2 regions of the Kitasatospora sp. NPDC059673 genome follow, and region 2 is predicted to be linked to the other one. Evidence: riboswitches for the same ligand, from Rfam matches in the RefSeq annotation. Region 2 holds a riboswitch; the other holds the start of a gene.

Region 1 (11,710 bases), on a different contig from region 2:
CGGGCCCTCGAAGTGGATGCCGGCCAGGACGCCGTCCTCGACGAGTTCGGAGAGCACGGCCGCCTGGCGGCAGACCTCGTCGATCTCGCCGGTGACGGTGGAGGCCATCGTCGTGGTGGTGCCGTGCTCCAGGTGCGTGCGGGCGGCGGTGAGCGCCTCCTCGGCGACGCCGGACGCGTACGAGGCGCCGCCGCCGCCGTGCACGTGCAGGTCGACGAAGCCGGGGACGACGGTGCAACCGGTCAGGTCGAGGTCGCCGGGCGCCCGCTCGCCGCCGAGGTCCGCGATGCGCGGGCCCACGACCGTGAGCCGGCCGCCTTCGATCACCCCGCCGGGGACGACAAGTCGGGCTCCGGCCAGTGCAGTTCGGTCCGCGGTCACGCGGTCACCTCCATGGAGAGCAGATCCCAGGCGAGCAAACCGGCGCCCAGGGACGCGGCGGTGTCTTTGAGCATGGCCGGAACGACCTTCGGGGGCATCTGGAAGGTCAGGCGCTCGGTCACCGCCGCGCGCAGCGGTGTGAAGAGGGTGTCACCGGCCTCCGCCAGCCCGCCGCCGACGATCACCGTCGACGGGTCGAGCAGGCTCTGTGCCACCACGATGCCGTCGGCGAGCGCGTCCACCGCGTTCTGCCAGACCACCAGGGCCGCCGGGTCGCCGGCCTCGACGGCCAGCGCGCAGGCGGCGGCGTCGGCCTCCGGGTCGCCGGTGGCCCCGGCCCAGGCCCGGGACACCGCGGAGGCGGAGGCCAGGGTCTCCAGGCAGCCGCGGGCGCCGCAGCCGCACTGCGGGCCGCCGGGGCGGACCACCACGTGCCCGATCTCGCCGCCGTAGCCGTGGGCGCCGGCCTCGATGGCGCCGTGGATGCCGATCGCGCCGGCGATACCGGTGCCGAGCGCGATGAACAGGAAGCGGTCGACTCCCCGACCGGCCCCGATCCGGCCCTCGGCGAGCCCGCCGGAGCGGACGTCGTGGCCGAGGGCGACCGGGATGTCGCCGAGGCGCTCGCCGAGCAGCCTGCGCATCGGCAGGTCCCGCCAGCCGAGGTTGGCGGAGAAGACCGCGATCCCGTTCTTCTCGTCGATCGTTCCCGGCACGGCGACGCCTGCCGCGAGGGGGGCGGCACCGAACCGGGTGCGGCCCTCCTGCGCCAGGTCGGCGGCGAAGTCGAGGATGGTGGCGACGACGGCGTCGGTGCCGTGCTCCCGCCCGGTCGGTCGGCGTGCCTCGTACAGCACGGAGCCGTCCTGGGCGACCAGCGCGGCCTTCATGCCGGTGCCGCCTACATCAAGTGCGATGACGTGCTTCACGGGGGACAGTTTCCCTTGGCCAGGTCGAAGAGGTCTAGTCCAGTTGCTCGATTGGTCTGGTCCTGAGAGGTGAGCTTTGTCGCGCTATGCCGACTCCTGGGGGTTTTGCCGGGCCCGGGCGGACGGTCAGGCCAGGATGATCGAACGGGTCAGGTTGCGCGGCTCGTCCGGGTTCAGACCGCGGTGCGCGGCCAGCGCGACGGCCAGCTTGTGCACCCGGACCAGGTCGGCCAGCGGGTCCAGGCCGCCCGCGCCGGAGCCGGCCACCAGCAGGCCGCCGACCGCCGCCACCTCGTCCGCCAGGCCGGCCGGGAGGGCGCCGAAGGCCCAGGCGGCGCGGCCCGGAGCGGTGATCGAGATCGGACCGTGCCGGTACTCCATCGCCGGGTACGCCTCGGTCCAGGCCAGCGCGGCCTCGCGCATCTTCAGGCCGGCCTCCTGGGCCAGGCCGTTGGTCCAGCCCGCGCCGAGGAAGGAGATCTGTTCCAGCTCGACCAGCTCCTGCGGCACCTCCCAGGCGACGGCGCGCTCGGCGTCCGCGGCGGCCTCGGCGACGGTGGCGACGCCCACCGGGCGGGCCTCCTCCAGCTCCAGGTGGGCGCGGAGCAGGGCCAGCACGGTGGTGGCGAAGCGGGTCTGCACCACCGAGCGCTCGTCGGCGAAGCCCAGGTCGATCAGGTGCCCGGCGTCCGCGGCGACCGGCTGGTCGGGGCAGGCGGTGATCGCGGTGCTCGGCAGGTCGGTGTCGGCGAGCAGCCGCAGCACCTCGGTGGTGGTGCCGGAGCGGGTGATCGCCAGCACCCGGTCGTAGCGGCGCCCGTGCGGAAACTCGGAGGCGGCGAAGGCGTCGGTCTCGCCGTGGCCGCCGGCCTCGCGCAGCGCGGCGTACGCCTGCGCCATGAACCACGAGGTGCCGCAGCCGACCACGGCCACGCGCTCGCCGCGCTGCGGCAGGCCGGCCGGGCCGCTCGCCGCCAGCGCCGCGGCGGTGCGCCAGTTCTCGGGCTGGGTGGCGATCTCCTCGCCGGTCAGGGACGGGTGCGGCATGGTGCGGACTCCTTCGGCTGTCACCGGGCGGGCTGCATTCCTGCAGTCGAGTGAGCGCGTGCGCAAATCTGATTGTTTTATAGCCGTTTCGCGCAGCATCGCGCAATGCATCCGCCGTGACCGGGTTGTGCGAAGCTTTCCCGACCGGGCCGCGGGGCGCGCGGTGGCGAGCGCGGAAGGAGCGGAACGGTGTCCAGGTACGAACGGTGGAACGCGCTGCTGGAACTGCTGGCCGAGCACGGCAAGCTGGACGTCGAGGAGGCGGCCGGCGCGCTGGACGTCTCGGCCGCGACCATCCGGCGCGACCTCGACCAGCTGTCCCGTCAGCAGATGGTCACCCGCACCCGGGGCGGCGCGGTGGCGCACAGCGTCTCCTATGATCTGCCGCTGCGCTACAAGACCGCCCGCAACGCCGACGCCAAGCAGCGGATCGGCGCCCTGGTGGCCGGCCTGATCGCGCCCGGCGAGGTGGTCGGCCTGAACGGCGGCACCACCACCACCGAGGTGGCCCGCGCCCTCGCCGTCCGGCCCGACCTGGCCGAGCACCCCGAGAACGGCCAGAGCCTCACCGTGGTCACCAACGCGCTCAACATCGCCAACGAACTGACGGTCCGTCCACAGGTGAAGATCGTGGTCACCGGCGGCGTCGCCCGACCGCAGTCCTACGAGCTGATCGGCCCGCTGGCCGCCCAGGTGCTCGGCGAACTCACCCTGGACACCACCGTGCTGGGCGTGGACGCGATCGACGCCGAACACGGCGCCACCGCCCACCACGAGGGCGAGGCGGCGGTCAACCGGCTGCTCGCCGAGCGGGCCCGCCGGGTGGTGGTCGCCGCCGACTCCTCCAAGCTGGGCCACCGCGCCTTCGCCCGGATCTGCGGCCTGGACCGGGTGGACATCCTGGTCACCGACGACCAGGTCGCCGACCCGGTGGCGGCCGCCTTCGCCGACGCACGGGTCACCGTTCTCAAGGCGTGAGCGTCCGCTATTCGGACAGTTTCTGATGGACCGTCACACTGAGCGCAACTGGATGTGACACTTCGTTAACTCCGTTCCAGCAGGCCTGGACCGGGCCGCCGGACGCCTGTCAGGGTCACGCTGTAACCCTTATGAAGGCGGTCCATCTGTGAAGCGATCAGCGCTGCTCCCCCTGCCCATCGTCGGATCCCTGCTGCTCACCGGCTGCGGAGTCCTGGACATGTCGGGGGGTGTCACGCTCAATCTGGTCGCAGCCGACTACGGCGACAACGAGACCAACTCCAGCTCGATCTACTGGAACGATCTGGCCCGCCGCTTCGAGGCGGCCAACTCCGGCATCAAGATCAAGGTCGATGTGGTCAGTTGGAACGACATCGACAAGCACCTCGCCGACCTGATCGCGAAGGGCAAGACCCCTGACATCGCGCAGACCGGCGGCTACGCGGACCAGGTCGTCGCCAACCGCCTCTACCCGGCCGGCGACGTGCTCTCCAACCGCACCCAGGTCAACCTGCTCGACTCCTTCGCCAAGGCCGGCCAGGTGCTCGGCAGCCAGTACGGCATCCCGTTCATCTCCTCCAGCCGGGTCTTCTTCTACAACAAGGAGATCTTCGCCAAGGCCGGCATCACCAACCCGCCCACCACCTGGGACGACGTGCGCCGCGCCGCCGAACAGATCAAGGCCAAGGTCCCCGGCGTCACCCCGTACGCGCTGCCGCTCGGCCCCGAGGAGGCCCAGGGCGAGGCGATGATCTGGACGATGAGCGGCGGCGGCGGACTCGCCGACAGCATCGGCAACTACACCATCGACAGCGCGGCGAACCGCGCCACCTTCTCCTGGCTGCGCACCAACCTGGTCGAGAAGCACCTCACCTACGACGACCCGGCCAAGGTCGACCGCAAGACCGCGTTCGCTGACTTCGCGGCCGGCAAGACCGCCATGCTCAACGGCCACCCCGGGCTGATCAGCAAGGCCGTCGCGGGGCACATCCAGTACGGCACCGCCACGATCCCGCGCAAGGACACCGGCATCAAGCCCTCGACGCTGGGCGTCGCCGACTGGGTGATGGCGTTCAAGGCGAACGGCCACCGGGCGGAGATCAAGAAGTTCCTCGACTTCGCCTACGCGAAGGAGAACACCCTCAAGTTCGACGAGCAGTACAACATGCTGCCCGTCACCCAGGACACCCTTGAGGACATGTCCGCCAACCCCGCGCACAAGGACCTCAACGAGTTCCTCAACGCGCTGCCGAGCGCGAGCTTCTACCCGCTCGGCGACCCGTCCTGGGACAAGGTCAACAGCATGCTCAAGCAGCGCATAGGCGAGGCCGTGCGGGCCGGCTCCTCGGACGTGCTCGGCGACCTCCAGTCCGCCGCCACGGCGGAGGCGTCGCGGGCCCGCAAGGGCTGACGGCTGCGATGCCCGGCCGGGGGCTGACGGCTGCGGTGTCTAGCCTGGACACATGGCCGAACTGACCGACCGCGACCGGGCGGTACTCGAACTGGAAGCACGCGGGTGGCGGACCGCCGGCGCCAAGGAACAGGCGATCCGGCAGGAACTCGGCATCTCCGCCACCCGCTACTACCAGCTGCTCAACGCCCTGCTCGACCGGCCGGAGGCACTCGCCCACGCACCCGTCCTGGTCAACCGGCTGCGGCGGGTGCGGCAGGGGCGGCGCGACGCCCGGCAGTGACGCGATCGGGGCCCGTCGGCGGCCTGCGCCCGGTAGCGTCGGGGCCATGGGAATTGCTGAGCAGATCACGTCCCAGGCAGGGCGGGCCGGACTGGCGGGCCTGCTCGCCGACCCGGGCTCCGCGGTCGTGGGACTCGACTTCGACGGCACACTCGCCCCGATCGTCGCCGACCCCGAACTGGCCCGCGCCCACCCCGGCGTCGTCCCCGCCCTCACCGCACTCGCCCCGCTGGTCGGCTCGGTCGTCATCGTCACCGGCCGACCCGCCGCGACCGCCGCCGGGTACGGCGGCTTCGCCGCCACTCCCGGCCTGGAGCACCTGACCGTCCTCGGCCACTACGGCGCGGAGCGCTGGGACGCGCGCACGGGCGCTGTCACCGCGGCGCCGGCCCCGTTGGGCGTTGCGGCTGTTCGGGGTGAACTGCCGGTGCTGCTGGAGGAGTTGAAGGCGGCCGAGGGTGTCTTCGTGGAGGACAAGGGGCGGGCGCTGGCGGTGCACACCCGGCGCGCGGACGACCCCTCCGGCGAGCTGGAGCGGCTGCGCGCGCCGTTGGCCGCACTCGCCCAGCGGCACGGGCTGGTGGTCGAACCCGGGCGGATGGTGCTGGAGCTGCGCCCGCCCGGGGTCGACAAGGGCGTCGCTCTCCGGAGGTTCCTCGCCGAACGGGAGGCCGGGCCGGTGCTGTTCGCCGGCGACGATCTCGGTGACATCGCCGCGTACGAGGCTGTCGCCGAGCGCCGGGCGCAGGGCCACCCCGGCCTCCTCGTCTGCAGCGGCCCCGTCACCGGCGAGCCCCCCGTCCGGGAGCTGGCCGACCGCGCGGACCTGGTGGTGGCGGGGCCCGCGGGGGTGGTGGACCTGCTCAACGAGCTGGCACAGCGGTTGGGTGCGTGAGCACGGCCCTGGGTTCGCCTCCGCGCAGGCCCCGGCACCCCAGTGGTGCTCGGCTCCCTGGGCTTGCTCACAACGCGTGGAGCTGGTCCAGGAACCACTGCTGGGGCGGCAGCGCTGTCGCCGCGGCCGCCAGGCGCTTGGTGCGGGCGGTGCGGTCGGTGGGGGGCATGGCGAGGGCCTGGGCCAGGGCCTCGGCGGTGGCGACGATGTCGAAGGGGTTGATGGTGATCGCGTCGTCGGCGAGTTCCGCGTGGGCGCCGGCCTCCCGGGACAGGACCAGGGCGCAGCCGTGGTCGGAGACGACGGGGACTTCCTTGGCGACCAGGTTCATGCCGTCGCGGACGGGGTTGACCAGGGCGACGTCGGCGAGCCGGTAGGCGGCGAGGGAGCGGGGGAAGTCGTCCTCGACGTGCAGGATCAGCGGTTGCCAGTCGGCGGTGGCGAATTCGGTGTTGATCTCTTCGGCGATCCGCTGCACGGCGGCGGTGTACTCGCGGTATTCGACGAGGTCGGTGCGCGAGGGGTAGGCGAAGGCGATGTGGACGACCCGGCCGAGCCATTCGGGGCGGGTGCGCAGCAGGTGCCGGTAGGCGAGCAGGCCGCGGACGATGTTCTTGCTGAGTTCGGTGCGGTCGACCCGGACGATGGTGCGCCGGTGGCCGACGGCTTCGCGCAGGGCGGCGAGGCGTTCGTCGACGTCGGGCCGGTGGGCGCGTTCGCGCAGGAACGCGGCGTCGGCGCCGAGGCCGTGGACGCCGAGCCGGGTGGTGCGGCCGGCGTGCGTGACGGTGAGGGCGTCGCGGTCGATGCCCGCGCCGAGGACGGTCTCGCAGCAGTCGGCGAAGGCGAGCGCCCAGCGGCGGGTGAGGAAGGCGGCGCGGTCGGCGCCGAGGATGCCGCGGAGGACCTCGGCGGCGACGTCGTCGGGCAGCAGCCGGTAGTAGTCGGGCGGGGCCCAGGGGGTGTGCGAGAAGTGGCCGATGCGCAGGTCGGGGCGGAGTTCGCGGAGCAGCGCGGGGGCCAGCGAGAGGTGGTAGTCCTGCACCAGGACGGCGGCGCCGGGGGCGGCTTCGGCGGCGAGGGCCTCGGCGAAGGCGGTGTTGTAGGCCCGGTAGGCGGCCCATTCGGTGCGGAAGCGGTCGTCGAAGACGGGTTTGGTGGGGATGTCGTACAGCAGGTGGTGGACGAACCACAGGGTGGAGTTGGCGACGCCGTTGTAGGCGCGGGCGAAGGTCTCCGGGTCGATGTCCAGCATCCGGACGGCCTGTCCGCCGACGTCGTGGCCGGCCCGGTCGAGGCGTCCGTCGGGGGCCTGCCGGGCGGCGGTGCGGTCGGCGGCGGAGAGGGCGGCGCAGACCCAGACGGCGTTCGGGTCGTCGATCGCGGAGAGCCCGGAGACCAGGCCGCCGCCGCCTCTGCGGAGGCTCAGCGCGCCGTCGTCCTCCGTGCGGAAGGACACCGGGCCGCGGTTGGAGGCCACCAGGATCGGGGCGGTTCCGGACTGCTTGGGGCGTTCGGACGCGTGATCGGCCATACAGCCAACCTTGCCGTGCGATCAGCGGACCAAACCACCCGGCGCGGCTCGCGCCGGGTGAACAGTGGGGTCAGCCCTCCGGGAACGGGCGGGCCGGGCCGTGGTCGGGCAGCGGCGGCACCGAGGGCCACCACGGCGGCCGGCTGATCGGGCAGGTGGATGCCGTTCGCCGGGACGGACGTGGGGCCGCGGTCAGCGGTTGCGGTACTCCGGGACGGTGATCATCGGCGGGCGTTCGGTGGCCGGCACGGGGTGGGTGCGGGGGGTGAAGCCGTCCGTGGTGCGGGTGTACTGGGTGAGCAGGGGGCGGACCAGGTCGTCGTCGGCCTTCAGGCGGTGGGCGCGGTCGAGGCGTTCCAGGGCGGTGCGGTAGATGGTGGCGGCCATCCGGCCGAGGGCCTGGCCGTCCTGGTGGCGGTGGTGCCGGACGCCGACGTCGACCTGGGCCAGCGCGTCCAGCCCGACCAGCTCCAACGCGTCGACCAGCAGGCCGAGTTCGACGCCGTAGCCGGTTGGGAAGGGCAGCCGCTCCAGCAGGCTGCGGCGGGCCGCGTACTCGCCGCCGAGCGGCTGGACGAAGCCGGCCAGCTGCGGCCAGTGCAGGTTGAGCAGCGGGCGGGCGACCAGTTCGGTGACCCGGCCGCCGCCGGCCGGGACGATGGCGCCGTCGGCCTCGAAGGGGCGGTCGTACATGGCCTTGACCAGGTGCAGGGCGGGGTCGGTGAGCAGCGGGCCGACGATGCCGGAGACGAACGCCGGGTCGAACTCGCGCAGGTCGGCGTCGATGTAGCAGACGATCGCGCCGCTGCTGGCGAGCAGTGCGCGCCACAGCACCTCGCCCTTGCCGGGGGCGGCGGGCAGCCGGGGCAGGATGGCGTCGCGGTGCACCACCCGGGCGCCGGCGGCGGCCGCGGCGGCGGCGGTGCCGTCCACCGAGCCGGAGTCGACCACCAGCAGTTCGTCGACCAGCGGGACGCGTTCCATCAGCTCGGTGCGGATCGTGCTGACGATCTCGCCGACGGTGGGTTCCTCGTCCAGGGCGGGCAGCACCACGCTGACGGTGCCGGCCGGGCCGGCGGCGTGCTTGGCGGCGAGCAGCCGGTCGAGCGGCCGGTCGGCGGCCGTCCAGGACCGGCGGCGCAGCCAGTCGGCCACTTCCGGCAGGACCCCGGGCTCGGGCTGCTCGGCCAAGATCTCGCTCCCTGTCTCGGTCTGTCTCGGGTGTCGGACGGTGAGGTTGGACTGCACCGGCCTTCCGTTACAGTCTTCGTACTGCGCTCGGACCTTCGCACGCCGGGGTCGCTCGCAGCGTACGACCACAACTTCACAGAGCTCATCCAGAGGGACTGAGGGAACGGCCCGTTGACGTCCCGGCAACCTTCTCGCGCGGCCTCGCAGGGCCCGGCGGGACAGGTGCCAATTCCGGCCCGGGCGCGACCGCGTCCCGGGGAAGATGAGGAGAAAGGGCCTCGCCACCATGGCTGTTGACACCCCCGCAGCTGCCGCCGTCGATCTCGGTCCGGCCACCGCACTGTCCTGTCGCGAGTGCGGCACCCGCTTCCCGCTCGGCCCGAGCTTCGCGTGCCTGGAGTGCTTCGGTCCGCTGGAGATCGCCTACGACTACGCCGGCCACGACGCCGAGGAACTGCGCAAGCGGATCGAGGCCGGCCCGGCGTCGATCTGGCGCTACGCCCCGCTGCTGCCCGTCCCGGCCGACGTCGCGGGCAAGCCGAACCTGAACCCGGGCTGGACCCCGCTGGTGAAGGCCGACAACCTGGGCCGCGAGCTGGGCTTCACCGCGCAGCTGCACATCAAGGACGACTCCGGCAACCCCACCCACTCGTTCAAGGACCGGGTGGTGGCCTGCGCGATCGAGGCCGCCCGCGCCTTCGACTTCACCACGCTGTCCTGCTCCTCCACCGGTAACCTGGCGGGCGCGGTGGGCGCCGCCGCGGCCCGGGCCGGCTTCAAGTCCTGCGTGTTCATCCCGCACGACCTGGAGCAGGGCAAGGTCGTGATGGCCGCTGTGTACGGCGGCGAGCTGGTCGGCATCGACGGCAACTACGACGACGTGAACCGGTTCTGCTCGGAGCTGATCGGTGACCCGGCCGGTGAGGGCTGGGGCTTCGTCAACGTCAACCTGCGCCCGTACTACGGCGAGGGCTCCAAGACCCTGGCGTTCGAGATCTGCGAGCAGCTCGGCTGGCGGCTGCCCGAGCAGATCGTCATCCCGATCGCCTCCGGCTCCCAGCTCACCAAGATCGACAAGGGCCTGCAGGAGCTGATCAAGCTCGGCCTGGTCGAGGACCGCCCGTACCGGATCTTCGGCGCCCAGGCCGAGGGCTGCTCCCCGGTCTCCGCCGCGTTCAAGGCCGGCCGCGACGTGATCAAGCCGGTCAAGCCGGACACCATCGCCAAGTCGCTGGCGATCGGCAACCCCGCCGACGGCCCGTACGTGCTCGACATCGCCCGCCGCACCGGCGGCGCCGTCGAGGACGTCACCGACGCCCAGGTGGTCGAGGCGATCAAGCTGCTGGCCCGCACCGAGGGCATCTTCGCCGAGACCGCGGGCGGCGTCACCATCGGCGTGCTGAAGAAGCTGGTCGAGACCGGGCAGCTCGACCCGGGCAAGGAGACCGTCGCGATCAACACCGGTGACGGCCTGAAGACCCTCGACGCGGTCGCCGACTCCGGCATGACCGCCGTGATCCGCCCGACGCTGGAGTCCTTCCGCGCCGCCGGTCTCGCCTCCGCCTGAACCCTCCCGGCCTGACCCCCCCAAGTTCTTCGAGGAGCCAACCCCATGAGCGCCACCGTCCGCATCCCCACCATCCTCCGCACCTACACTGGCGGCGCCGCCGAGGTGACCGCCGAGGGCGCCACCCTGGCCGCCGTCGTCGCGGACCTGGAGGCCAACCACACCGGCATCGCCGCCCGCCTGCTGGACGACACCGGCAAGCTGCGCCGCTTCGTGAACGTGTACGTCAACGACGACGACGTGCGCTTCGCGGACGGTCTGGAGACCGAGATCAAGGACGGCGCCTCGGTGTCGATCATTCCGGCGGTGGCCGGCGGCTGCTGACGCCGCCCCGCGCATTCGCTCCGCCGCCGTCGGGCGCGCGCTCGGAATTCGATTTCCGAGCCGCCTGGCGGCGGCTCGGCGCATCGGCCGAGGGCGTGCGGGCAGCCGTGATTCCGACCCGGCGGGCCGCTGGAATTCCCGCCTTTGCGGGGGAGTAGAGTGCGGGTGGAGCCGTTCCCCGATACGGCCCGTTCCAATCCTCGCTTTTCCCCGTGCCGCACCTCGCGCCGGCCCCGTCCCGTCCCGCGCTCCGAGACATGCGCCGGACCGTTCGCCGCTCGGCCTGTCAGGCCGCCGTCAGAATTCTTCCGGCGATTTGCGGGGACGCGTCCGTTATGTCCGGTGGCAATTGTCGCCCTGCATACCTTTCGCCCCGTCATATCCCCTGCCGGGCGCGGAGTTTCCGCAAAATTAGGCCCTGTTGCAGAGGGCGCATATCCGGATACATTCAGCCGCGACAGAGGCTGCGCCGTACGGGGGGGAGTCCCCACAGGCCGGCCTTCCAGACCTCCGGGTCCGCGTCCCGCGGATCTCTGAAGGGCCAGCACAGCACAAGGGGAGTTCGGAATGGCTCAGGGCACCGTCAAGTGGTTCAACGCCGAGAAGGGCTACGGCTTCATCGCGGTCGACGGTGGAGCGGACGTGTTCGTCCACTACAGCGCGATCCAGATGGACGGCTACCGCACCCTGGAAGAGGGCCAGCGGGTCGAGTTCGAGATCTCGCAGGGTCAGAAGGGTCCGCAGGCCGACATGGTCCGCGCCGCCGGCGCCTGACGGCCCGGTAGACCGCACCCACGACAGGTACGACCCGGCAGGTCCGGCCCCGGCGCGACGCGTCCGAGGTCGGGCCTGTCGGCGTTCTCCGGCCCGGCCTGCGGGTTTCCCGGGAGGGCTGTCGGAGGGCGCCGAATGGGCTTGCACTCGACACCCCCGAGTGCTAATCATTGGCGTTAGCACTCACAGCGTGAGAGTGACAACGGACCGGGCCGGTGAGGCCCCGGAAGCGGCGGGGACAGGACCCGCGCTCTCCTGGGCCGTCCGTCGCGGGCACCCCCTTGGTCCGAGCAGTCGACCGTGTCCCGGAGGACCACTTCTAATGGCCAAGATCATCGCCTTTGACGAGGAAGCCCGCCGCGGCCTTGAGCGTGGCATGAACCAGCTTGCCGACGC
Region 2 (11,710 bases):
TCCACGTCTCGGACTCCTACTTCGTCGTCGCGCACTTCCACTACGTGGTGTTCGGCACCGTCGTCTTCGCGATGTTCGCCGGCTTCCACTTCTGGTGGCCCAAGATGACCGGCAAGATGCTGGACGAGCGCCTCGGCAAGATCACCTTCTGGACGCTGTTCTTCGGCTTCCACACCACCTTCCTGGTCCAGCACTGGCTCGGTGCGGAGGGCATGCCCCGCCGCTACGCCGACTACCTGGCCGGCGACGGCTTCACCACGCTGAACACGGTGTCGACCGTCGGCTCGTTCCTGCTGGGCCTGTCGATGCTGCCGTTCCTCTACAACGTGTGGAAGACCGCCAAGTACGGCGAGAAGGTCAACACCGACGACCCGTGGGGCTACGGCCGTTCGCTGGAGTGGGCGACCTCCTGCCCGCCGCCGCGGCACAACTTCACCACCCTGCCGCGCGTCCGCTCGGAATCCCCGGCGTTCGACCTGCACCACCCGGAGATCGCCGCGCTGGACTACCTCGAGAACCACGGTGAGATGGCGAAGCACTTCGAGGGTGTGACCCCCGCGCAGTACGACGGCCGCGCCCTGGGCAACGGCAAGGACGGTGGCGCCCGATGAAGGAACAGGGAAAGATCTTCGCGGGTCTGGCCGTCTTCACCCTGGCCATCGCCATCACGTACTTCGTGTGGACCACCAAGTCGGAGCACGGCCTGGAGGCCGCTGGTACGACCGCGCTGTTCCTGGCGTTCGGCCTGTGCGCCTTCATCGGCTTCTACCTGGCGTTCACCGCCAAGCGGGTGGACACCGGTGCGGGTGACAACCCCGAGGCCGAGGTCTCGGACGACGCCGGCGAGCTGGGCTTCTTCGCCCCGCACAGCTGGCAGCCGCTCTCCCTGGCTGTTGGTGGCGCGCTGGCCTTCCTGGGCGTCATCTTCGGCTGGTGGCTGCTGTTCTGGTCGATTCCGGTCCTGCTGATCGGTCTGTTCGGCTGGGTCTTCGAGTTCTACCGCGGCGAGAACCAGAACCAGTAAGGGTTCCGGATCGAGCAAGCCGTACGGCGGGCCGGGTACTCCCCTCGGGGAGTGCCCGGCCCGCCGGCGTTGGGGCCCCTCCCCGAAATTCCCCCGCGCGGGTTACCCGGAGTGCCACCGGGGTGACACCTTCCTACGCTTCGAGGCAGGTTCCAACCTGGGAGGTTCCGTTGAAGGGCTCTCGGATAGTCAGTACCCGGACCACGCTGGTCGCCCTGCTGGTGATCACACCCGCCGCGGCCTGTTCCACCAGCGGCCCGTCCGCGAAGAACGCGCACCAGATCGACGTGGCACCGCTGATCCACACCTCGGCCGCCGGGGAGAAGGCCGACCCGGCGAAGGCGTTCAGCATCACCACGGAGGGCACCGCCAAGCTCGGCGAGATCACCGTCACCGGCCCCGACGGAAAGCCCGTCGCCGGACAGCTCTCCGCCGACCAGCAGCACTGGCAGACCACCGACCCGCTCCGGGCCGGCGCCGGATACACCGTCAAGGTCACCGCCGAGGACGGCAAGGGCGGCCACGGCGAGGCCGACTCCACCTTCACCACCGCGCCCGCGCAGCACGTCGTCAGCGCCGAACTCGGCCCCGACAGCTCCGGCAGCGGCGTCTACGGCGTCGGCCAGCCCCTCACCGTGACGCTGTCCGAGAAGGTCACCGACCCGGCGGCCCGGCAGCAGATAGAGCGCGGCCTGAGCGTCACCTCGCAGCCTGCCGTGACCGGCGCCTGGTACTGGGTCGACGACCAGAACCTGCACTTCCGCCCGGAGGAGTACTGGCCGGCCAACACCACCGTCAAGCTCGCCTACGACCTGCCCGGCATCCGGATAGCCGACGGTGTCTACGGAGGCGACCAGCAGACCCTGGCGCTGCGGACCGGCGACCGGGTCGAGGCGGTGATCGACGCGGGCACCGACGAGCTGACGTACAAGCGCAACGGCGAGGTGGTCAGGACCATCCCGGTCACCACCGGCAAGCCCGGCTTCGACACCCGCAACGGCGTCAAGGTGGTGCTCGGCCAGGAGGCCGACGTCCGGATGAGCGGCGAGACCATCGGCATACCGAACGGCAGCAGCGAGTCCTACGACCTGGACGTGAAGTGGGCGACCCGGGTCACCTGGAGCGGTGAGTACGTCCACGCGGCGCCCTGGTCGACCTGGGCGCAGGGCCGGGAGAACGTCAGCCACGGCTGCACCGGCATGAGCACCGACGACGCGAAGTGGTTCTTCGACAACACCCGGGTCGGCGACCTGGTGCAGGTGGTCAACAGCATGGGCCACGAGATGGAGCCGTTCGGCAACGGCTTCGGCGACTGGAACGTGGACTGGGACGAGTACGTCAAGCACAGCGCCCTCGGCAAGCCGGTGAACACGGCGGAGCCGGGGCCGGAGACGAACACCGCGCCCGTTCCCGACCTCGGCGCACCGGCCGCGGGGCAGTAGCGGCACCGTGGTGAGGTCCGCCCGGTGGGAGCACAGGCTCCTGCCGGGCGGGCCTCGTGCCGTGTGCGCTCAGCGGTGGGCGGCGTCCAGCGCGGTCAGGACGGCGGCCAGCGCCTCGTCGCGGGTGAGGCCGAGGCGGGCGGTGCGGGCGGCGTACTCGGCGGCGGCGTCGGCCGCCAGGCGGTGCGAGGTGTCGCCGGTGGGGGCGATGGTGGTGCCGGCCCGGCCGCGGGTCTCGACCACGCCGTCCGCCTCCAGCTCGCGGTAGGCGCGGGCCACCGTGTTGGCGGCCAGGCCGAGTTGCTCGGCCAGCGCGCGGACGGTGGGGAGCTTCAGGCCGATCGGGAGTTCACCCGTGCGGGCCTGGGCCGCGATCTGCGAGCGCACCTGCTCGTAGGGCGGCGTGGAGGACTGGGGGTCGATCGCCACGTGCATCCGGTCAAGATAACAGGGCGCCGGGCCGGTGCCGGAGAAATATGCCAGAACCCCCACCGGCCGGAGCCGATGGGGGTTCTGACGTGGCGTGACAGCTAGGGATCAGTGGTGGCCGTGGCCGCTGGTGATCTCCAGGTACTCCTCGGAGGTGGGCTTTGCGATCTGGTTGCCCTCGCCGTAGAAGCCCTCGGAGAGCTTCGTCCGGGTCTTGGCGACCACGCCGGCCTTGCGGGCCACACCGTTCTCGTCCACCTCGGCGGGCAGCTCCAGCGGCTGGGGCTGCTCGTGCGCGGTGAGGGTGTGCAGGTCCTTCGGCGACAGCGGCGCGTGGACCTCGACGAACTCACCGTGCGGCAGGCGCTTGATGATGCCCGACTCGCGGCCGTGCAGCACCTTGTCCTTGTCGCGGCGCTGCAGGCCGAGGCACCAGCGCTTGGTGACGAAGAAGGTGACGACCGGCACCACGAAGAAGCCGACCCGGACCATGTAGGTGATCGTGTTGATCGACATGTGCAGGTGAGTGGCGAACAGGTCGTTGCCACCACCGACCAGCAGGACCAGGTACAGCGAGATCCAGGCCGCGCCGAGCGCGGTGCGGACCGGGGCGTTGCGCGGGCGGTCCAGGATGTGGTGCTCGCGCTTGTCGCCGGTGATCCAGGACTCGATGAACGGGTAGACCGCGATCGCGACCAGGACCAGCGGGAAGAGCATCAGCGGGATGAACACACCCAGGTTCAGGGTGTGGCCGCCCCAGACGGAGACCTCCCAGCCCGGCATGAAGCGGATCAGGCCTTCGGCGAAGCCCATGTACCAGTCGGGCTGGGCGTCGGTGGACACCTGGTCCGGACGGTACGGGCCGTACGCCCACACCGGGTTGATGGTGGCGACCGCCGACATCACCGCGATGATGCCGAACACCAGGAAGAAGAAGCCACCGGCCTTGGCCATGTAGACCGGCATCAGCGGCATGCCGACGACGTTCTTCTCGGTCTTGCCCGGGCCCGCCCACTGGGTGTGCTTGTGGTAGAAGACCAGGATCAGGTGCGCCACCAGCAGGCCCAGCATGATGCCCGGGATGAGCAGCACGTGGATGGTGAAGAAGCGCGGGATGATGTCGGTGCCCGGGAACTCGCCGCCGAACAGGAACATCTGGATGTAGGTGCCGACGATCGGCACCGCCAGGATCGCGCCTTCCATAAAGCGGATACCGGTGCCCGACAGCAGGTCGTCCGGCAGCGAGTAGCCGAAGAAGCCGTCGAAGAAGCCCAGGCACAGCAGCAGGAAGCCGAACAGCCAGTTGATCTCGCGGGGCTTGCGGAACGCGCCGGTGAAGAAGACGCGCATCATGTGCACGAACATCGCGGCGACGAAGACCAGCGCGGCCCAGTGGTGGATCTGGCGGATCAGCAGACCGCCGCGGATCTCGAAGCTGATGTCGACCGTGGAGGCGTACGCCTCCGACATCCGGATGCCGTTCAGCGGCAGGTAGGAACCGTGGTAGACGGTCTCCGCCATGCTCGGCTTGAAGAACAGCGTCAGGTACACACCCGTGAGGATGATGATGATGAAGGTGTAGAGGCAGATCTCACCGAGCATGAAGGACCAGTGGTCCGGGAAGATCTTGCGCAGGTTGGCCTTGGCCAGGGAGTAGATCCCCAGCCGGCCGTCGACCCAGTCCGCGGTCGCCTCGGCCTTGTTGGCGGGCTTGGCGCGCGTGCTGGCCGGCTTGGAGGCACCAGTGGTGCCGCTCGCGGTGCTCATCGCTTGCGCTCCCAGTAACTCGGGCCGACGGGCTCGTCGAAGTCGCCGGTGGCGATCAGGAAGCCCTGCTCATCGGTGGTGATCTTCAGCTGGGGCAGCGGGTGGCCGGCCGGGCCGAAGATGACGCGAGCGCCGTCCGCCAGGTCGAAGGTCGACTGGTGGCAGGGGCAGAGCGCGTGGTGGGTCTGCTGCTCGTACAGCGAGATCGGGCAGCCGACGTGGGTGCAGATCTTCGAGTAGGCGAGGATGCCCTCGAAGCCCAGGCCGGCGGACTTGGCGTCCTTGATGTCCTCCGGAGCGATCCGGACGAGCATCAGGGCGTCCTTGGCGATCTGCTGCTGGAAGTCCTCGTCCGACTCCTCCAGGCCGTGCGGCTTGGCGAAGGTCAGCGAGCCCTGAATGATGTCCTCGGGCTTCATCGGCTGGTCGGTGTTCATGTTGACCAGGCGGATCGGCTTGGCCGGGGTCGCCTCGACCCAGCCGGTGTTGAGGAGCTTCTTCTCCGGCAGCGGGCCGAGGTCGCGCAGCAGCACCACACCGGACAGCGGCACCAGGGCCATCGAACCGATCAGGGTGTTGCGGATCATCTTGCGGCGGCCGAAGCCGGACTCCGCGGCACCGGTCTTGAACTGCTCGATGACGTCGTTGCGGACCTCGTCGGAGGCCTCGATCGGGTGACGCTCGGCGGGCAGCTCGTGGTCCGACATCAGGGTGCGGGCCCAGTGGACCGCGCCCGCGCCGATGCAGAACAGCGCCACGCCGAGGGTCATGCCCAGGGCGAAGTTGAGGGCGCTGACGTGACCCAGCGGGAAGATGTAGACCAGCTTGTCGGCGTCGATCGCGGCGTAGGACGCGATGAAGCCGATGGTCGCCAGCATCGACACCACGAACATCAGCGACACCTGGCGCTCGGCCCGCTTGGCGGCCCGCTCGTCGATGTCGGTCCGACGCGGCTCGTGGGCCGGCAGGCCCGGGTCGGCGAACGGGTCGTCGTGGGTGACGACCTCAGCGCCGTGGGAGGCGTCGTGGGCCTCCGGCAGGTTCTCTGACATGTCGTGGCTCATGACTTCTTGGCCTTGGTGGTGTGGGCGGCGACCCAGATCGCGATCACGATCAGCGTGCCGATACCGAAGATCCAGGCGAACAGGCCCTCAGTGAAGGGACCGAGGCTGCCCAGGGCGAGACCACCGGGGTTCGGCGCGTTGTTGGTGTTCTGGACGTACGCGATGATCTCGCGCTTCTGCTCCTCCGGCATGGTGGTGTCGGGGAACGACGGCATGTTCTGCGGGCCGGTCTGCATGGCCTCGTAGATGTGCTTGGAGTCCACGCCCTCCAGGGACGGGGCGAACTTGCCGTTGGTCAGCGCGCCGCCCTTGCCGGCGAAGTTGTGGCACTGGGCGCAGTTGGTGCGGAACAGCTCGCCACCCTTGGCGACCTGCTCGGCGTTGGTGACCTTGTCCTCGGACGGCTGGTACTGCTCCGTGGTCGGAGTGACCGGGCCCGGGCCGAGCGAGGCCACGTAGGCGGCCAGCTGGTCGATCTCGGACTGGGCGTAGACGGCCTTCTTGCGCGGGACCTGCGCGCCCGGCTGCTGGGCCGGCATGCGGCCGGTGCCGACCTGGAAGTCGACAGCAGCAGAGCCGACGCCGACCAGCGACGGACCGTCAGAAGTGCCCTGGCCGTTCAGGCCGTGGCAGGAGGAGCAGCCGACGGCGAAGAGCTTCTTGCCCTCGTCGATGGCGAGCGACTGCGAGGAGCTGTCGGCCTGCGCCTTCTCGGCGGGCGCGAAAGCGGCGTACAGCCCCCCGGTGGCCGCCAGGGCGAGAAGTAGAACGACGACCGCCGCCAGTGGGTGGCGCCGTCGTGCGGAGAGCTTTTTCACGGAATAACCCCGGTGTCAGGATCTGGTCGGCAGCAGCCTGCCCCCGACTCCCACGCGTCCAGGCGACGCCGGGTCAGGGGCGGGGCGGCTGTTACTTGATCAGGTAGATGGTCGCGAACAGGCCGATCCACACAACGTCGACGAAGTGCCAGTAGTACGACACCACGATCGCCGCGGTGGCCTGCTCGTGGGTGAAGCGCCGCGCCGCGTAGGTCCGGCCGAGGACCAGCAGGAAGGCGATCAGACCACCCGTCACGTGGAGTCCGTGGAAGCCGGTGGTCAGGTAGAACACCGTGCCGTACGGGTCGGAGGACAGCGACAGGCCGTCCTTCTTGACCAGCTCGGTGTACTCGAAGATCTGGCCGCCGATGAAGATGGCGCCCATCACGAAGGTGACCACGAACCAGGAACGCAGCTTCTTCACGTCACCGCGCTCGGCGGCGAACACGCCGAGCTGGCAGGTGAGCGAGGAGAGCACCAGGATCGTGGTGTTGACCGAGGAGAAGGGCACGTTGAGGGCATGGGCCTTCTCGTGCCAGAACTCGGCGCCCTTGACCGAGCGGAGGGTGAAGTACATCGCGAACAGGGCCGCGAAGAACATCAGCTCCGAGCTCAGCCAGACAATGGTTCCCACGCTGACCAGGTTCGGCCTGTTGACCGCTCCGTGCGCGTGTCCGGTTTCTGTTGCTGTTGCTGTCGCCACGACGGACATTATGTCGGTCCCTTATTCCGTCTTCACGCCGGGGGGTCTCCCTCGGAGTGTCCGGTGCGTGAGGTATGCCCGCCTCGCCCCCGGTCCGTTTTCTGACGGTTGTTCGGGCCGGGTGGGCGAACTGGGCTGCCGGGCTGAGCCCGTGGCGCGGCGGCTTGAGCGAGATCGCCTCGGGGGCTCTTCAGGACGGGCCCGCCGGAGTAGCATCCGTCCCAGGACGTGGTCCGGGTCACACTGGGCCGTTCGGCCGGGGGCCGCGCGCGGTCGCGGTCCGCGCGAACACAGTGGACACATATAAGAGGACGAGCACCAGGAAGCAGGGGACATGGCGCAGCACTCCGACGAGACGCTCACCGTTCTCGTCTACAGCGACGACCGCAACACCCGCGAGCAGGTGACCCTCGCTCTCGGCCCGCGCCCCGCCGGGGACGTCCCCGCGCTGGAGTACCTGGAGTGCGCCACCGCTCCCGCGGTGCTGCGGGCCCTGGAGAAGGGCGGCGTCGACCTGTGCGTGCTGGACGGCGAGGCGGTGCCCGCGGGCGGGCTCGGTCTCACCCGGCAGCTGAAGGACGAGATCTACGGCTGCCCGCCGGTGCTGGTGCTGATCGGCCGCCCGCAGGACTCCTGGCTGGCTGCCTGGAGCCGGGCCGACGCGGCGATCTCGCACCCCGTCGACCCGGTCGCGCTGGCCGACGCCGCGACCACGCTGCTGCGGGCCCGGGTGGCCCGGCGGGCACCGGCCGTGCGCTGACCGGTCCGCCCGGCGGCCCCGGTCGTCTCAAGCGGCGTCTCAACTGGAGAGAAGGGGACGGCAAGGCAGGGCGGCCGTCCCCGCTCGCTCGATAGGCTGACTCCATTCCTCTGCGACAAGACGAGAGCTGGAGACGGCCATGGTGAACGTGCACTCTGCGAACGGCGGTAGCGACCCCGCGCAGGTGGTCCGCACCTGGCCCGACCTGTTGAGCGCCCTGCTCCGCGGCGAGGACCTCGCCCAGTCCGACACCGCCTGGGCGATGGACCGGATCATGAGCGGCGAGGCCAGCCCGGTGCAGGTGGCCGGCTTCCTGATCGCGCTGCGCGGCAAGGGCGAGACGGTCGAGGAGATCTCCGGCCTGGTCGAGGCGATGTACGCGCACGCCGTACCGCTGGACATCCCCGGGCCGGCCGTCGACATCGTCGGCACCGGTGGCGACCGCGCCAAGACCGTCAACATCTCCACCATGTCGGCGGTGGTCGCCGCGGCGGCCGGCGCGAAGGTGGTCAAGCACGGCAACCGGGCCTCCTCCTCGGCGTCCGGCTCCTCGGACGTGCTCGGGCGGCTCGGCATCAACCTGGACCTGTCGGCCCGGCGGGTCGCGGCGGTGGCCGAGGAGGTCGGGCTGACCTTCTGCTTCGCCGCCAGGTTCCACCCCTCGATGCGGCACACCGCGCAGGCCCGCGCCGAACTCGCCGTCCCCACCGTGTTCAACATCCTCGGCCCGCTCACCAACCCCGCGAAGGTCGGCGCCCACGCGGTCGGCTGCTTCGACACCCGGCTGGCCGGGCTGATCGCCGGAGTGCTGGCCCGGCGCGGCGGACAGGGACTGGTGTTCCGGGGTGACGACGGACTCGACGAGCTGACGATCACCACCACGTCCCACGTCTGGGTGGTCCGGGACGGCCGGGTGACCGAGACCCGGTTCGATCCGCGCGAGGTCGGCATCGAGCTGGCCGGGATCGAGGCGCTGCGAGGTGCGGACGCGGAGTTCAACGCGGGGGTTGCTCGGCGGGTGCTCCATGGGGAGCGGGGGCCGGTGCGGGACGCGGTCCTGCTCAACAGTGCCGCCGCGCTGGTGGCGCTGGAGCTGACGGATGCGCCGCTGAGCGAGCAGCTGGCGGCGGGAATGGTGCGGACGGCGGCGGCGATCGATTCCGGGGCGGCGGGGGAGCTGCTGAAGCGCTGGGCCGACGCGACACAGTGAGCGTCAACGGTCCGCCCGGGGTGGGGAGTTGACCTCCTCGGGCGGACCTTGCCGTTGGTGGGTGGTTGCCCGCGCAGTTCTCCCCCGGCCCTGGCGGGCCGGGAAGTGCCCCCACGCGCCCCTGGCGGGGCGCGGACGGCAGGGCGCGAACTGTGGGGTGGTTTCAGTATGTGGCGCGGGACTTGAGTCAACTGGGGGCTCGTGTATGGTCTTGCGCAGGTCATGAGTGGCAGCGCAAAGCCCCAGCTTGCTGTCCGGCAACCCTCCGTCCGTGGCGGGGTGCCCTGGGTGAGGACCGGGCTGCGTGGCGATTCGTCCGCGCGGCAAGCGCGGACTTCCGGTTGATGCACCCCGGGGTCCTTACCCTGTGGAGGAGTGCATCCATGTCCGTGACCGCCGAGATCTGTGCGCCGCTGGCCGTGCTGGGCCAGGACGTCGAGGTGCCGTTGGCGTCGGGGGAGAAGGTCGGGTACGCGGCGCTGGACTACGCGGCGAGTGCGCCGGCGCTGGCCCGGGTGTGGGAGGACGTGGCGGCGTACGCGCCGTACTACGGGTCCGTGCACCGGGGGGCCGGGTACCTGTCGCAGCTGTCGACGGACCTGTTCGAGCAGAGCCGGCGGACCGTCGCGGAGTTCCTGGAGCTGCGGGACGGCGACCAGGTGGTGTTCACCCGGGCGACCACCGATTCGCTGAACCTGTTGGCCCGGGTGGTGCCCGCCGGGACCGAGGTGTTCGCGTTCGAGACCGAGCACCACGCCTCGCTGCTGCCGTGGCGGCGCGAGGGCCTGACGGTGCGCTACCTGCGGGCGCCGCGTTCGCACGCCGAGGCGGTGGCCGCGCTGGAGGAGGCGCTGTTGGGGGCCGCCGAGGGGCCGAAGCTGTTCTGCGTGACCGGGGCGTCGAACGTCACCGGCGAGCTGTGGCCGGTCGGCGAACTGACCGGGGTCGCGCACCGGTACGGCGCCCGGGTGGTGCTGGACGCGGCCCAGCTGGCGCCGCACCACCGGGTCTCGGTACGGGAGTTGGACGTCGACTGGATCGCGTTCTCCGGGCACAAGCTGTACGCGCCGTTCGGCGCCGGCGTGCTGGCCGGGCGGTCGGACTGGCTGGACGCGGCGGAGCCGTACCTGGCCGGCGGCGGGGCGAGCCGGACGGTGGCCCGGGAGCTGGACGGCTCGGTGGCGGTGGAGTGGCACACCGGCCCGGCCCGGCACGAGGCCGGTTCGCCGAACGTGATCGGCGCCTACGCGATCGCCTCGGCCTGCCGGGCGCTCACCGAGGCGGGCTTCGAGGAGTTGGAGGCCCGGGAGCGGGCGCTGGTGGCGAAGCTGACGGAGGGGCTGGCGGCGATCCCCGAGGTGCGGGTGCTGAGCCTGTTCGGCGAGGGCTCCGACCGCGTCGGCGTGGTGTCGTTCGTGGTGCGGGGCTGGAACAGCTCGCACTTCTCGGCCGCGCTGTCCGCCGAGTACGGCATCGGCGTGCGGGACGGGCTGTTCTGCGCGCACCCGCTGGTGCGGACCCTGCTGGGCGGGGAGGACGCCGCACCGGGCCAGTGCGGGGCGCCCGAGCCGTCGCTGCCGGGGGAGCGCAGCCTGAACGCGATCCGGGTCAGCTTCGGCGCCGGTACCCCCGTCGAGCACCTGGACCGGTTCCTGGCGGCCGTTCGGGACCTGGTGACCGACGGCGCGCGGTGGAGCTACCGCAACGAGGGCGGGCGCTGCGTCGCCACCGAGCGGATCGACCGGGGCCTGGGGCGCTGAGCGCCGGTTACTCGCCCAGGCCGAGTGAGAACGCGGCCTCCAGGTCGTGCTGCGAGTAGGTGCGGAAGGCGATGTGGGTCTCGGTGTTGGAGACGCCCGGGACCTTGTTGAGGCGGCCGGGGATCACGTCGGCCAGATCCTCGTGGTTGCGGACCCGCACCATCGCGACCAGGTCGTAGGTGCCCGTGACGGAGTAGACCTCGCTGACACCCTCGATGGCCGCGATCGCCTCGGCGATCTCGGGGATCCGGTCGACGCTGGTGTTGATGAGGACGATCGCGGTGATCACTGAGCAACTCCTGTTCGAGAAGGTGCGCCCAGGGTATCGCCCGCCGGACGGGCGGCCCAGGCGAACAGCCAGCCCGTCACGAAGCCGATCACATGCACCAGATAGGCCACCCCGCTGCCGCCGGAACTGACGGACCACCACTGCAGCGCGAACCACAGACCGAGCACCAGCCAGGCCGGGAAACGCAGCGGCAGGAACAGCAGGACCGGCACCAGCACCGTCACGCGTGCCCTCGGCCACAGCCGCAGGTACGCGCCCAGCACCCCGGCGATCGCGCCGGACGCGCCGACCAGGGCGCGCATCCCGTCCGCGGTGTGCTCCTCGGCCACCGCGTAGCCGTAGGTGGCCAGGTAGCCGATCGCCAGGTAGCCGGTCAGGAAGCGGATCCGGCCCAGCCGGGCCTCCACGGCCGGGCCGAAGACGAACAGGAACAGCAGGTTGCCC

Evidence for each region. A riboswitch is a leader RNA that binds a small molecule or an ion and turns the genes downstream of it on or off. The one in region 2 is predicted to bind S-adenosylmethionine.
Region 1: another riboswitch for S-adenosylmethionine. It lies ahead of thrC (threonine synthase); the one in region 2 lies ahead of ACFV18_RS09620 (aminotransferase class V-fold PLP-dependent enzyme).

The regions. Positions count from the first base shown of each region.
Region 1 is NZ_JBHWEN010000038.1:8,930-20,639, reverse strand. It holds gene nagA (N-acetylglucosamine-6-phosphate deacetylase) at 1-381, opposite strand, end outside; gene ACFV18_RS30665 (ROK family protein) at 378-1,310, opposite strand; gene ACFV18_RS30660 (SIS domain-containing protein) at 1,437-2,357, opposite strand; gene ACFV18_RS30655 (DeoR/GlpR family DNA-binding transcription regulator) at 2,547-3,335, shown strand; gene ACFV18_RS30650 (extracellular solute-binding protein) at 3,484-4,746, shown strand; gene ACFV18_RS30645 (DUF3263 domain-containing protein) at 4,799-5,029, shown strand; gene otsB (trehalose-phosphatase) at 5,076-5,924, shown strand; gene ACFV18_RS30635 (trehalose-6-phosphate synthase) at 5,992-7,458, opposite strand; gene ACFV18_RS30630 (glucosyl-3-phosphoglycerate synthase) at 7,651-8,649, opposite strand; SAM riboswitch class I at 8,789-8,918, shown strand; gene thrC (threonine synthase) at 8,936-10,216, shown strand; gene ACFV18_RS30620 (MoaD/ThiS family protein) at 10,262-10,540, shown strand; gene ACFV18_RS30615 (cold-shock protein) at 11,108-11,314, shown strand; gene groL (chaperonin GroEL) at 11,637-11,710, shown strand, end outside.
Region 2 is NZ_JBHWEN010000006.1:52,729-64,438, reverse strand. It holds gene ctaD (cytochrome c oxidase subunit I) at 1-611, shown strand, start outside; gene ACFV18_RS09665 (cytochrome c oxidase subunit 4) at 608-1,024, shown strand; gene ACFV18_RS09660 (Ig-like domain-containing protein) at 1,195-2,466, shown strand; gene ACFV18_RS09655 (GntR family transcriptional regulator) at 2,536-2,901, opposite strand; gene ACFV18_RS09650 (cytochrome bc complex cytochrome b subunit) at 3,004-4,662, opposite strand; gene ACFV18_RS09645 (Rieske 2Fe-2S domain-containing protein) at 4,659-5,714, opposite strand; gene ACFV18_RS09640 (c-type cytochrome) at 5,723-6,544, opposite strand; gene ACFV18_RS09635 (heme-copper oxidase subunit III) at 6,636-7,256, opposite strand; gene ACFV18_RS09630 (hypothetical protein) at 7,582-8,007, shown strand; gene trpD (anthranilate phosphoribosyltransferase) at 8,147-9,217, shown strand; SAM riboswitch class IV at 9,436-9,553, shown strand; gene ACFV18_RS09620 (aminotransferase class V-fold PLP-dependent enzyme) at 9,601-10,977, shown strand; gene ACFV18_RS09615 (Lrp/AsnC ligand binding domain-containing protein) at 10,985-11,266, opposite strand; gene ACFV18_RS09610 (rhomboid family intramembrane serine protease) at 11,263-11,710, opposite strand, start outside.